4 regions of the Methylobacterium sp. C33D genome follow, and region 3 is predicted to be linked to each of the others. Evidence: predicted binding sites of a transcription regulator. Region 3 holds the regulator's gene; each other region holds the start of a gene.
What was found. The regulator PhoB, encoded in region 3, activates phosphate uptake and scavenging genes when phosphate is short. The targets are predictions, from matches to a motif close to TGTCATNNANCTGTCAT.
Positions count from the first base shown of each region.

Region 1 (3,012 bases), on a different contig from region 3:
ATCATCTGGCCCTTGGTCAGGATCGCGATGTCCTCGAGCATCGCCTTGCGGCGGTCACCGAAGCCCGGCGCCTTGACGGCCGCGACCTTCAGGCCGCCGCGGAGCTTGTTGACGACGAGCGTGGCCAGAGCCTCGCCCTCGATGTCCTCGGCGATGATCAGGAGCGGCTTGCCGGTCTGAACAACCGCCTCGAGCACCGGCAGCATGGCCTGGAGCGACGAGAGCTTCTTCTCGTGGATGAGGATGTAGGGGTCCTCGAGCTCGGCGACCATCTTCTCCGCGTTCGTGATGAAGTACGGGGAGAGGTAGCCGCGGTCGAACTGCATGCCCTCGACGACGTCCAGCTCGGTCTCGGCGGTCTTCGCCTCCTCGACCGTGATGACGCCCTCGTTGCCCACCTTCTGCATGGCGTGGGCGATCATCTCGCCGATCTCCTTGTCGCCGTTGGCGGAGATCGTGCCGACCTGGGCGACCTCGTCGGAGGTCGAGACCTTCTTGGCGCGCGCGATGATGTCCTTCACGGCGGCCTGGGTGGCGAGGTCGATGCCGCGCTTCAGGTCCATCGGGTTGATGCCGGCCGCGACGTACTTGGCGCCCTCGCGGACGATGGCCTGGGCCAGCACGGTCGCGGTGGTGGTGCCGTCACCCGCGATGTCGTTGGTCTTCGAGGCCACTTCGCGCACCATCTGGGCGCCCATGTTCTCGAACTTGTCGGCGAGCTCGATCTCCTTGGCGACCGTCACACCGTCCTTGGTGATGCGCGGGGCGCCGAAGCTCTTCTCGATCACGACGTTGCGGCCCTTCGGGCCCAGCGTCACCTTCACCGCGTCGGCGAGGATGTCGACGCCGCGCAGCATCTTATCGCGGGCGTCGGCGGAGAAACGAACGTCTTTCGCTGCCATTGTGTGCCTCTTAGCTAATGGTTGAACCCCGAGTCCGGGACGGCCTCAAAGGGCGGTGACGGGTGATCCGATTAGAGGGCGACGACGCCCATGATGTCGGATTCCTTCATGATCAGGAGGTCCTGACCGTCGATCTTGACCTCGGTGCCGGACCACTTGCCGAACAGGACGCGGTCGCCGGCCTTGACGTCGAGCGCGTTGACGCGACCGGCCTCGTCGCGGGCGCCGGGGCCGACGGCGACGACCTCGCCCTCCTGCGGCTTCTCCTTGGCGGTGTCCGGGATGATGATGCCGCCCTTGGTCTTCTCTTCGCTCTCGATGCGACGGACGACCACGCGGTCGTGCAGCGGACGGAACTTCATGAGCTGCCCTCTTGCTTCAGGTCTTGAGTTGGCGTTGATGCGGCCGGCGGGACCGCCGCGAACTCGACTGTTAGCACTCTGTCTCGGCGAGTGCCAAAGACGGCCGCGAGATAGGCGCGGGCGGGTTCCGAGTCAAGGCTGTCGCACCCCCGCGCGACGGCGCGATGACGCGCCGGCGGCACCGATCCCCTCATGGACGACTCGCTCTCATGCTGAGCCTGCACGGACCCGAAGGCCCGGTGGCGCTGCGACCCGGCAGCCCGATCGCGCGCGACACCGTGTGGCTCGACCTGAACGACCCCACGCCGGAGGAGGCCGCGGCGGTCGAGGCCGCGACCGGCCTGCGCGTGCCGTCGCGGGCGGCGCTCTCGGAAGTCGAGACGTCGAGCCGCCTGCGCCGGGTGAAGGGCGGGCTCTCGCTCTCGACGCCGATGATCACCTTCGAGCAGAGCGCGTCGCAGCTGAAGCCACTGGGCTTCCTGCTGACCAAGGATCACCTCGTCACGATCCGCTTCCACGAGTTGCGCGCCTTCGAGGGCTCCGCGAAGCGCATCGCGGACGGCGACGGCAGCACGACGCCGAGCGAGATCTTCCTCGTCGTCCTGGAGGAGCTGGTCGACAGCCTCGCCGACGCCCTGGAGGATATGGGATCCGAACTCGACACGCTCTCGACCCGCATCTTCGACTTCGACGTCCGCGGTGCCGAGCGGCGGCGCCTCGAGAGCCCGCCGCCCCGGCGCCGCGACCTCGCCCTCCGCCGGATCCTGCGCGGCATCAGCAACCGCGGGAAGGTTCTGGGAAAGATCCGGTCGAGCCTGCTCGGCCTCGAACGGATCATCCCGTTCGTCGCCGCGGCCTGCGACAGTCTCGGCCTGCCGGAGGATTCGCGCTTCGAGACGATCAAGCGGGACATCGAGTCCCTCGACGAGTTCGAGACGCGGCTCGCCGAGAACGTGCAGTTCCTGCTCGACGCCGCCCTCGGCCTCATCACGATCGAGCAGAACAACGTCTTCCGGGTCCTCACCGTCGTCTCGGTGGTCGGCGTCCCGCCGACGCTCATCGCGTCGATCTACGGGATGAACTTCAAGCACATGCCCGAGCTGGACTGGGCGCTCGGGTACCCCTACGCGCTCGGCCTGATCCTCCTCAGCGCCGTGGCACCGATCGTATACTTCCGCATGCGCGGCTGGTTCTGATATTCATAAGCAAAACACAGCATTCATGTCTCCATAGATCGGATAAAATGCAAATATCTGCGCGGATCCGAAATCGGCCACACAGCAGCGGCGACGTTACAAGCATTCGACCCGTGTCACCCGGATTTTAATCTGGATGAATGTCGCGATAAAGGGTTCATTAACGCTACGAGGCTAGACATGGCGCGGGAGAACGCGAGCAGCACCATGTTCAATCGCACTGTTTTCAACGAAGCCCAGGCCAAGATCGATGCCCTGGACCGCTCGCTCGCGATCATCGAGTTCTCGATGGACGGTACCGTCCTGCACGCGAACCAGAACTTCCTGCGGCTGATGAAGTACGGCCTCGGCGACGTCCAGAACCGCCATCACCGCATCTTCGTGGAGAGGGGCTTCGCCGAATCCGCGGAGTACGCGGCGTTCTGGAACAAGCTGAAGGACGGGCACTACGTCACGGGCGAGTTCCTGCGCCTCGACAAGGAGGGCGAACCAGTCTGGCTGGAGGCGACGTACAATCCCGTCCTGGACGCGCGCGGCAAGCCGATCAAGGTC
Region 1 is NZ_JBKFAV010000015.1:44,345-47,356, forward strand. Features, by position in the region: gene groL (chaperonin GroEL) at 1-902, opposite strand, end outside; gene groES (co-chaperone GroES) at 974-1,264, opposite strand; gene ACLBXO_RS13880 (CorA family divalent cation transporter) at 1,474-2,460, shown strand; gene ACLBXO_RS13885 (methyl-accepting chemotaxis protein) at 2,668-3,012, shown strand, end outside.
Region 1: ACLBXO_RS13880 (CorA family divalent cation transporter) is a predicted target of PhoB. The motif match lies at 1,418-1,434, and genes of this name have one in related genera.

Region 2 (3,012 bases), on a different contig from region 3:
TCGGCGCGGTGAACAGGCACACGACGCCGTACTCGGCGACGACCCGCCAGAAGGCGCCGGCATCCGGCGTGCCCACCGGCTTGCCCTCGTAGAGGACCGTGGTGCAGCCGTGCAGGAGCGGCGCGTAGACGATGTAGGAGTGGCCGACCACCCAGCCGATGTCGGAGGCGCAGAAGTAGGTCTCGCCGGGCTGGACGCCGTAGAGGTTCGGCATCGACCAGGCGAGGGCGACGAGGTAGCCGCCGGTGTCGCGGACAACGCCCTTCGGCTTCCCGGTCGTCCCGGAGGTGTACAGGATGTAGAGCGGGTCGGTGGCGGCGACCGGCACGCACCCCGCGCTCCGCCCCGCCGCCCGGGCCGCCGCCACGGTCTCGCCCCAGTCGCGATCCCGTCCCGCGACGAGGGTCGCGGGCCCTTGCGGGCGCTGGAGGATCAGGCAGGCCTCCGGCTTGTGCCGCGAGGCCGCGATCGCTGCGTCGAGGAGCGGCTTGTAGGCGACCACGCGGTTCGGCTCGATGCCGCAGGAGGCGGCGAGCACCACCTTCGGCGCCGCGTCCTCGATCCGCACCGCCAGCTCGTTGGCGGCGAAGCCGCCGAACACCACCGAATGGACCGCGCCGAGCCGCGCGCAGGCCAGCATGCCGAACAGCGCCTCGGGCACCATCGGCATGTACAGGATCACCCGATCGCCCTTGCCGACGCCGAGGTCGGCCAGCACCCCGGCCAGCACCGCCACCTCGTCGCGCAGCGCCCGGTAGGTGATGCTGCGCTTGGTCCCGGTCACGGGCGAGTCGTAGCGGATCGCCACCTGCTCCGCCCGGGCCCCGTCGGCGTGGCGGTCCACCGCGTTGTGGCAGGCGTTCAGGCTGCCGTCCGGGAACCAACGGCCGTAGGGGCCTGAATCCGGCGCGAAGGCGCGCTCCGGCGCGCGTGCCCAGTCGAGGGCCTGCGCCGCCCCGAGCCAGAACGCCTCGGGGTCGCGGCGGGCCGATTCGTAGATTTCCGGGTAGCGGCCCGGCAGGCTGGCTCTCGTCATTGGTCCGGCGTTTCCTCGCGGGCCGCTCTCCGGCGGCCGTCCGCAGAGTAGCCCATTCTCGCGCGCGCGGGAGTGGCCAGGGACGAGCAAGCCCACGTCCGGGTCACGACGGCCGGGACCCGCGGGGGCGCCATAGCAAAACCGCCGCACCGGGGGCTCCCGGTGCGGCGGTCGTCGGCTCGAATTCGCTATCAGATGGACGTGTCAGGCGTCAGTGCAACGTGTCGTTGCCCGCCTGGAGCTTGTTGATCTCGTCCTTGAGGAGGAGTTTCCGTCGCTTCAGCTCGGCGATGTGGAGGTCATTCGCCGAAGGTCTGTGGATCGCTTCCTGAATCTCGCGCTCGAGGGCTTCGTGCTTACGGGCGAGCTGGTTCAGATGCGTCTGCAGCGACATGAGTCGAATCTCCTGTCATCGTTTCGACACAACGAGATTGGCACAGGATGCCGGACCTGTCGAAGCGTTTTCTGCTGCTAAGTCTGATGATTGCTTACCGCGCCGCCTTGTCCGGCGCCGGAGCGTGACGCATGCTCTCGGGCGACGAACGGTCTTCGGGTTCTCAGGTGACGATGGCGGACGAGGCGGGTGAGGGTGCGCAGTCGGACCTCCTGGGCGAGCTGGCGCGGCTGCGCGAGGAGCACCGGGATCTCGACAGCGCCATCGAGGCGCTGGAGCGCAGCGTCGCCGGGGACCAGCTCCAGATCCAGCGCCTGAAGAAGCGCAAGCTCACGCTGCGCGACCGCATCTACCACATCGAGGACGCGCTCACGCCGGACATCATCGCCTGATGCCGGTGGACGCCCTCGGGCCCCGCCTTGCCGCAGGCCCGCGCCGCCTGTAAGCGCCCTCTTTTGCCGGGATCAACGATGGCGTCGCCTCCTCCGGTCGCGATCATCATGGGCAGCCAGTCCGACTGGGCGACCATGCGGCATGCCGCCGAGACGCTCGACGCGCTCGGCGTGCCGTACGACGCGCGCATCGTGTCGGCCCACCGCACGCCGGACCGGCTCGTGGCCTTCGCCAAGGGCGCGGTCGCGGCCGGTCTCAGGGTCGTGATCGCGGGCGCGGGCGGCGCCGCGCACCTGCCCGGCATGGCGGCCGCGATGACCCGCCTGCCGGTGTTCGGCGTGCCGGTGGAGTCGAAGGCCCTGTCCGGCCAGGACAGCCTGCTGTCCATCGTCCAGATGCCGGCCGGCATCCCGGTGGGGACCCTGGCGATCGGCCGGGCCGGGGCCGTCAACGCGGCCCTGCTCGCCGCGGCGGTCCTGGCGCTGACCGACGCGGGTCTGGCGGAGCGCCTGGAGGCGTGGCGCGCGGCCCAGAGCGCCTCGGTGGCCGAACGGCCGGTGACGGAAGAGAACGCGTGACGGACAAGATCCTCGGCCCCGGCTCCACCCTCGGCATCGTCGGCGGGGGCCAGCTCGGGCGCATGATCGCGCTCGCGGCGGCCGATTACGGCCTCAAGGCGCATGTCTACGCGCCCGACGCGGACAGCCCCGCCTTCGACGTGGCCGCCCGGACCACCTGCGCGGCCTACGACGATGCCGCGGCGCTCGCGGATTTCGCCCGCAGCGTCGACGTCGTGACCTACGAGTTCGAGAACATCCCGCACGCCACCGCCGACGTCCTGGCCCGGCACGCCGCCCTGCACCCGAACGCGCACGCGCTCTCGACCACGCAGGACCGGCTCACCGAGAAGGAGTTCATCAACGGCCTGGGCATCCCGACGGCGCCGTTCCGGGCCGTGGACACGCCCGACGACCTCGACCGGGCGATCGAGGTGATCGGCCTGCCGGCCGTGCTCAAGACCCGCCGCTTCGGCTACGACGGCAAGGGGCAGCGCATGCTCCGCGAGCGGGCCGAGGGCGACCGCAACGCCCTGTTCGCCGAGTTCGGCGGCGCGCCGCTGATCCTGGAGGGCTTCGTGCCGTTCGAGCGCGAGGTCTCGGTCGTGGGGGCGCGCGGGCGCGACGGCAGC
Region 2 is NZ_JBKFAV010000016.1:63,547-66,558, reverse strand. Features, by position in the region: gene ACLBXO_RS14725 (propionyl-CoA synthetase) at 1-1,036, opposite strand, end outside; gene ACLBXO_RS14720 (YdcH family protein) at 1,248-1,430, opposite strand; gene ACLBXO_RS14715 (YdcH family protein) at 1,562-1,822, shown strand; gene purE (5-(carboxyamino)imidazole ribonucleotide mutase) at 1,901-2,401, shown strand; gene ACLBXO_RS14705 (5-(carboxyamino)imidazole ribonucleotide synthase) at 2,398-3,012, shown strand, end outside.
Region 2: ACLBXO_RS14720 (YdcH family protein) is a predicted target of PhoB. The motif match lies at 1,444-1,460, and genes of this name have one in related genera.

Region 3 (3,012 bases):
GCGCTGCCGCGTCCGGGCGCCTGGATGGAGACCCTCAAGCAGGTCCTGGCCTTCCCGGTCTACGCCACCGCGGCGTGGCTGATCTGGGTGCTGGCGCAGCAGGTCGACCCGCGCGGGCTGCTGGCGGCGCTGATCGGCCTCGTCCTCGTGGGCTTCGCCGCCTGGGCCTGGGAGCACGGCCGCGCGGCCGCGCCGCGGGCCGGCCGGGTCGCGCGGGCCGCCGCGGTGCTGGCGCTGCTCGCCGTCGGGGCCCTCGCCGTCACCCTGCCCCGGGACCGCGCCGCGCCGGCCGCGCAGGCCGCCGTTGACGGCGTCGAGCCGTTCACGCAGGCGCGGCTCGACGCCCTGGTCGACGCGCACCGCCCCGTCTTCGTCGACATGACCGCCGCGTGGTGCATCACCTGCGCGGTCAACGAGGCGACCTCGCTCAACACCAAGGCCGTGCGGGCCGCGATGGCCGAGCGCGGCGTGACCTACATGAAGGGCGACTGGACCAACCAGAACCCCGAGATCACCCGCCTCCTGGAGAAGCACGGCCGCAGCGGCGTCCCGCTCTACCTGCTCTACACCGGGACGGGGGAGCCCCGGGTGCTGCCGCAGATCCTGACCGAGGGGACGGTCCTGGCGGTGCTGGAGGCGGTGCCGGCGGCCTCGGGCCGGAGCGCGGCGCTGGCGCGCTGAGTCCCTGAGGGGGGGACGCTAAATAGCGGCGCGCCCGTCACACCGTCGTCGCGAGCGCAGCGAAGCGATCCGGCAGCGCCACGCGCGCCGGCGTCCCGCCGCCCTGGGTCGCTTCGCTCCGCCCGCGATGACGGCACGCCGGAGCGGTGAGGCGCTCCGACAGCCCGCGAGGCCGCCTCAGGCCTCGAGCGAGAAGGTCTCGTCGAAGGCGTAGCCCGAGCCCCGGACCGTGCGGATCGGGTCGGCTTGGCGCGGGCCGTTCAGCGCCTTGCGCAGCCGCCCGACATGGACGTCGACGGTGCGCTCGTCGATGTAGACGTCGTGGCCCCAGACCCCGTCCAGCAGCTGCTCGCGGGAGAAGACCCGGCCCGGCGCCAGCATCAGGAACTCGAGGAGCCGGAACTCCGTGGGGCCGAGATGCAGCTCCTCGCCGCCGCGGCGGACGCGGTGGCCGGTGCGGTCGAGCTCCAGGTCGCCCGCCGCCAGCCGGTCCGAGACGTGGGCGGGCTTGGCCCGGCGCAGCAGCGCGCGGATCCGGGCGAGCAGCTCCGGGACCGAGAACGGCTTGACGATGTAGTCGTCGGCCCCCGTGCCGAGACCGCGGACGCGGTCGCCCTCCTCGCCCCGGGCGGTGAGCATGATCACCGGCAGCCGCTCGGTCTCCCGGCGCGCCCGGATCCGGCGGCACAGCTCGATCCCCGAGAGGCCCGGCAGCATCCAGTCGAGCAGGACGAGGTCCGGGATCCGCTCCGCCAGGAGCAGCTCGGCGTCGTCGCCGCGCGCCGCGGAATCCACCAGGAAGCCCTCGGCCTCCAGGTTATAGCGCAGCAGCGTGGTCAGCGCCTCCTCGTCCTCGACGATCAGGACTTGCATGCTCACGTTCGACGACTCGTTCTACCGGCGGTCCCGCGGATGGTGCAGGAGGCGCCGCCCGGCCTCAACCTGCACGGATACCGGCCCCGGCCGCGCCCACAGGGAGGCGCGGGAGCCGGGATCGGGGGACTCAGGGCGCCTGGACGCCGTCCACCGTCGCGTAGTTCGACGCGTCGTTCTTCGGCCGGTCGCCCGCCAGGGTCTCGCCCGTGGCGAGGTAGTGGATCGTCTCGGCGATGTTGGTGGTGTGGTCGCCGATGCGCTCGACGTTCTTGGCGCAGAACAGCAGATGCGTGCAGAACGAGATGTTGCGCGGATCCTCCATCATGTAGGTCAGGAGCTCGCGGAACAGGGAATTGTACAGGGCGTCGATCTCGCCGTCGCGCTCCCAGACGTCGTGGGCCGCCTGGACGTCGCGGCTCGCGTAGGCGTCGAGCACGTCCTTGAGCTGGCCCTCGGCGAGGTCGCTCATGTGGCGCACGCCGAGCACGATCTTCTGGGCCGGCGCCTGGTCGGAGATCGCCACCACGCGCTTGGCGACGTTCTTGGCGAGGTCGCCGATCCGCTCGAGGTCGCCGGAGACGCGGATCGCCGAGATGGTCTCGCGCAGGTCGATCGCCAGGGGCTGGCGCCGGGCGATCAGCAGCACGGCGCGCTCCTCGATGTCCCGCTGCAGCGCGTCGAGGCGCTTGTCGGCGAGGATCACCGCCTGGGCGAGCGTGTCGTCCCGGCGGACGAGGGCGTCGGTCGCCTCCGCGGTCATCTTCTCGGCGACGCCGCCCATCTCCGAGATCGAGCGACGCAGGTTCTCCAGGTCGGTGTCGTAGGAGGTGACGATATGGCCGGGCATGGCGGATCCTTCGATGGGGTCCCGGGGACGGCCCTCCGGGCGGCTTGCGGGACCCGCCGGCGCGCCGGAGACGCGCGCGGCGGCCCCGGCACCGGAGCGGCCCGGCAGACTAGCCGAAGCGGCCGGTGATGTAGTCCTGCGTGCGGCGTTCCGTCGGGTTCATGAACATCCGGTTGGTCGGACCGAACTCGACGAGCTGCCCCAGATACATGAAGGCGGTGAACTGCGAGATGCGCGCCGCCTGCTGCATGTTGTGGGTGACGATCACGATGGTGAACTCGTCGCGCAGCTGCTCGATCAGCTCCTCGATCCGGCCCGTGGAGATCGGGTCGAGGGCCGAGGTCGGCTCGTCGAACAGGATCACCTCCGGGCGCTGCGCCACCGTCCGGGCGATGCACAGGCGCTGCTGCTGGCCGCCCGACAGGCCGGTCCCCGGCTGCCGGAGCTTGTCCTTCACCTCGTCCCAGAGGGCGGCCTTGCGCAGGGATTCCTCGATCCGGCCGTCGAGCTCGGATTTCGGCAGCTTCTCGTAGAGGCGCAGGCCGAAGGCCACGTTGTCGTAGATCGACATCGGGAACGGCGTCGGCTTCTGGAACACCATGCCGATG
Region 3 is NZ_JBKFAV010000013.1:95,215-98,226, forward strand. Features, by position in the region: gene ACLBXO_RS12580 (protein-disulfide reductase DsbD family protein) at 1-681, shown strand, start outside; gene phoB (phosphate regulon transcriptional regulator PhoB) at 859-1,554, opposite strand; gene phoU (phosphate signaling complex protein PhoU) at 1,685-2,404, opposite strand; gene pstB (phosphate ABC transporter ATP-binding protein PstB) at 2,514-3,012, opposite strand, start outside.

Region 4 (3,012 bases), on a different contig from region 3:
GCCGCCCTCGACCCGTTCCGGGCACCGCTCACCGAGGCCGAGCGCGCCAAGCGCCGGCCGGAGCGCCTCGACCCGCGCGGCCGCGCGCTCCTCGACCGCTGGGGCTACCCCTACGTGTTCGAGGCCTTCCGCTTCCACATGACCCTGACCGACGCCCTGCCGGAGGCGGAGCGCGATCCCTGGCACCGGCGCCTGTCCGAGGCCTACGCCGCCGCGGGGCCGGAGCCCCTGCGGATCGACGCCGTCAGCCTCCTGACCCAGGACGGGTCGGGGCCGTTCCGGCTCCTGGCGCGCCTGCCCTTCGGAGAGGCCCGTGGTTGATCGCCCCCTCGGCCTCGAACCCGCGCTCGATCCGAGCGCCCGGGTCGTCGACTGCCGCCTCGGCCGCTACACCGAAATCGGCGCCCGCACCCGCCTGACCGAGACAACCCTCGACGACTATTCCTACATCGGTGAGGACGGCGAGGTGATCTACACCGCGATCGGCAAGTTCTGCTCGATCGCCGCCAGCGTCCGGATCAATCCCGGCAACCACCCGATGGAGCGGGCGTCGCAGGCGCACTTCACCTACCGGGCGCGCGCCTACTGGCCGGAGGAACCGGACGAGCCCGCCTTCTTCGACCGGCGCCGGGCGAGCCCGGTGGCGATCGGCCACGATGTCTGGATCGGTCACGGCGCGGTCGTCCTGCCCGGGCGCACGATCGGCACCGGCGCGGTGGTGGGGGCGGGCGCCATCGTCACCCGCGACGTCGAGCCCTACACGATCGTGGTCGGCAATCCCGCCAGGCCGGTCCGGCGCCGCTTCCCGGAGGCGGTCGCGGACCGTCTGACCCGCTTAGCGTGGTGGGACTGGGACCACGAGCGCCTGCGCCGGGCGCTGCCGGATTTCCGCGGGCTGCCCGTCGAAGCATTCCTGGAACGCCACGAAGATTAAGTCGGCTATCGAAAGGCCGAGATGCTGCGCCGGCAAATATAATCGTCCCGAATACGTCATCCAATCGTCGTGAAACCGGCGTCTACGTGCGGCCGTTCCCCGGCGGATGGTGGCATGCTGGTTATCGAGGATCTCACGCGCCAGTACGGCGACCGGCGCGCCGTCGACGGCGTGTCGCTCCGGATCGAGCCCGGCAGCTTCGTCGGGGTGATCGGCCGCTCCGGCGCCGGCAAGTCGACGCTGCTGCGCCTCATCAACCGGCTGGCGGACCCGAGTTCGGGCCGCATCCTCCACGAGGGGCGCGAGGTCACGACCCTGCGCGGCCGCCCGCTGCGCGAGTGGCGCACCCGCTGCGCCATGATCTTCCAGCAGTTCAACCTCGTCGGCCGGCTCGACGTCATGACCAACGTGCTGATGGGGCGCCTCAGCCACGTGCCGACCTACCGCTCCCTGCTCCGGCAATGGTCCGCCGAGGATCGGGCCATGGCCCTCGCCGCCCTGGAGAGCTTCGACATGGGCGAGTTCGCCGGCCAGCGGGCCGACGGCCTGTCGGGCGGGCAGCAGCAGCGCGTCGCCATCGCCCGCGCCCTCGTGCAGGAGCCCGAGATCCTGCTCGCCGACGAGCCGGTCGCCTCCCTCGACCCGCGCAACACGCGGCTCGTGATGGACGCGCTCGCCGACGTGAACCGGCGCTACGGCATCACGGTGCTGTGCAACCTGCACTCCCTCGACCTCGCCCGCGCCTACTGCGACCGCCTCGTCGGCCTCGCGGCCGGGCGGGTCGTGTTCGAGGGCGGCCCCTTCGACCTCACCGAGGACGTGGCGCGCCGGCTCTACGGCCTGGAGGCCGGCGAGGTACTGGACGATTCCGCGCAGCGCGAGTCGGAGCAGCGGGCCGCGATGCCGGGCCGGCCCGGTCACGTGCCGGCGCGGCCGGTCCGCGAGGCCGCCCTCGGCGCCTGATCCGGGCCCCGGGCCCCAACGAACACCGCCAAAGCGCACCGCCAACGCGCACCGTCTTGGAAACGCCCGACCGGCCTCTGGCCGGCCGAACCTCGCCGACGCCACGAAGGACGACCCGATGATCACCCGACGCACCCTCGCCGCCGCCGCCGCGGCCCTCGCCCTCCTCGGCCTGCCGGCCGCCGCCCAGGACTGGAAGGCCCAGTATCCGGAGCTGACCCTGGGCGTGATCCCGGCCGAGAACGCCTCGGGCACCGCCGACCGCTGGGCGCCGCTCACCGCCTACCTGACCAAGACGCTCGGTGTGCCGGTGAAGCTGCGGGTGGCGAGCGACTACGCCGCCGTGATCGAGGGCCAGCGCGCCGGCAACATCCAGATCGCGTGGTACGGGCCCGCCTCGTTCGCGCGGGCCGTGATGACCGGCGTGAAGATCGAGCCGATCGTCAACCAGAAGCACGAGACCGGCGCCTCGGGCTACTATTCGGTGGTCTACGTGCTGGCCTCCAGCCCCTACAAGACCGTCGAGGATCTCAAGGGCAAGAACCTCGCGCTGGTCGATCCGAACTCCACCTCGGGCAACCAGGCGCCGCGCTTCTTCCTCAAGCGGGCCGGCTACGACGTCGAGAAGTTCTTCGGCAAGACCTTCTACGCGGGCAGCCACGAGAACGCCGTCCTGGCGCTCACCCAGGGCACCGCCGACGCCGCCGCCAACCTGTGGAATTCCGAGACCGACACGATGGTCACCCGCATGGCCGCCAAGGGCATGCTCAAGAAGCCTGACGGCACGCCGATGCAGCAGTCGGACTTCCGGGTCGTGTTCAAGTCCGACTTCCTGCCGGAGGGGCCCTTCGCCATGCTGGCGAGCCTGCCGGACGACCTGAAGGCCAAGATCCGCGACGCCTTCGTGGCCCTGCCGAAGGCCGACAAGGCCGCCTTCGACCGGCTCTCCGACGGCAAGGACCAAGACCTCACGCCGGTGACCCTCAAGGATTACCAGCCGATCATCGACATGCTGCGGTTCAACGACGAGCAGCGCCGGAAGTCCTGATCCGGAGCCGCCCGCCTTGCGCGGCCTGACACCCCTGTCGCCGGAGCGGGCAGCCGCCCTCTCCGGC
Region 4 is NZ_JBKFAV010000012.1:10,787-13,798, reverse strand. Features, by position in the region: gene ACLBXO_RS11375 (DUF1045 domain-containing protein) at 1-321, shown strand, start outside; gene ACLBXO_RS11370 (chloramphenicol acetyltransferase) at 314-934, shown strand; gene phnC (phosphonate ABC transporter ATP-binding protein) at 1,049-1,897, shown strand; gene phnD (phosphonate ABC transporter substrate-binding protein) at 2,016-2,945, shown strand; gene phnE (phosphonate ABC transporter, permease protein PhnE) at 2,962-3,012, shown strand, end outside.
Region 4: phnC (phosphonate ABC transporter ATP-binding protein) is a predicted target of PhoB. The motif match lies at 989-1,005, and genes of this name have one in related genera.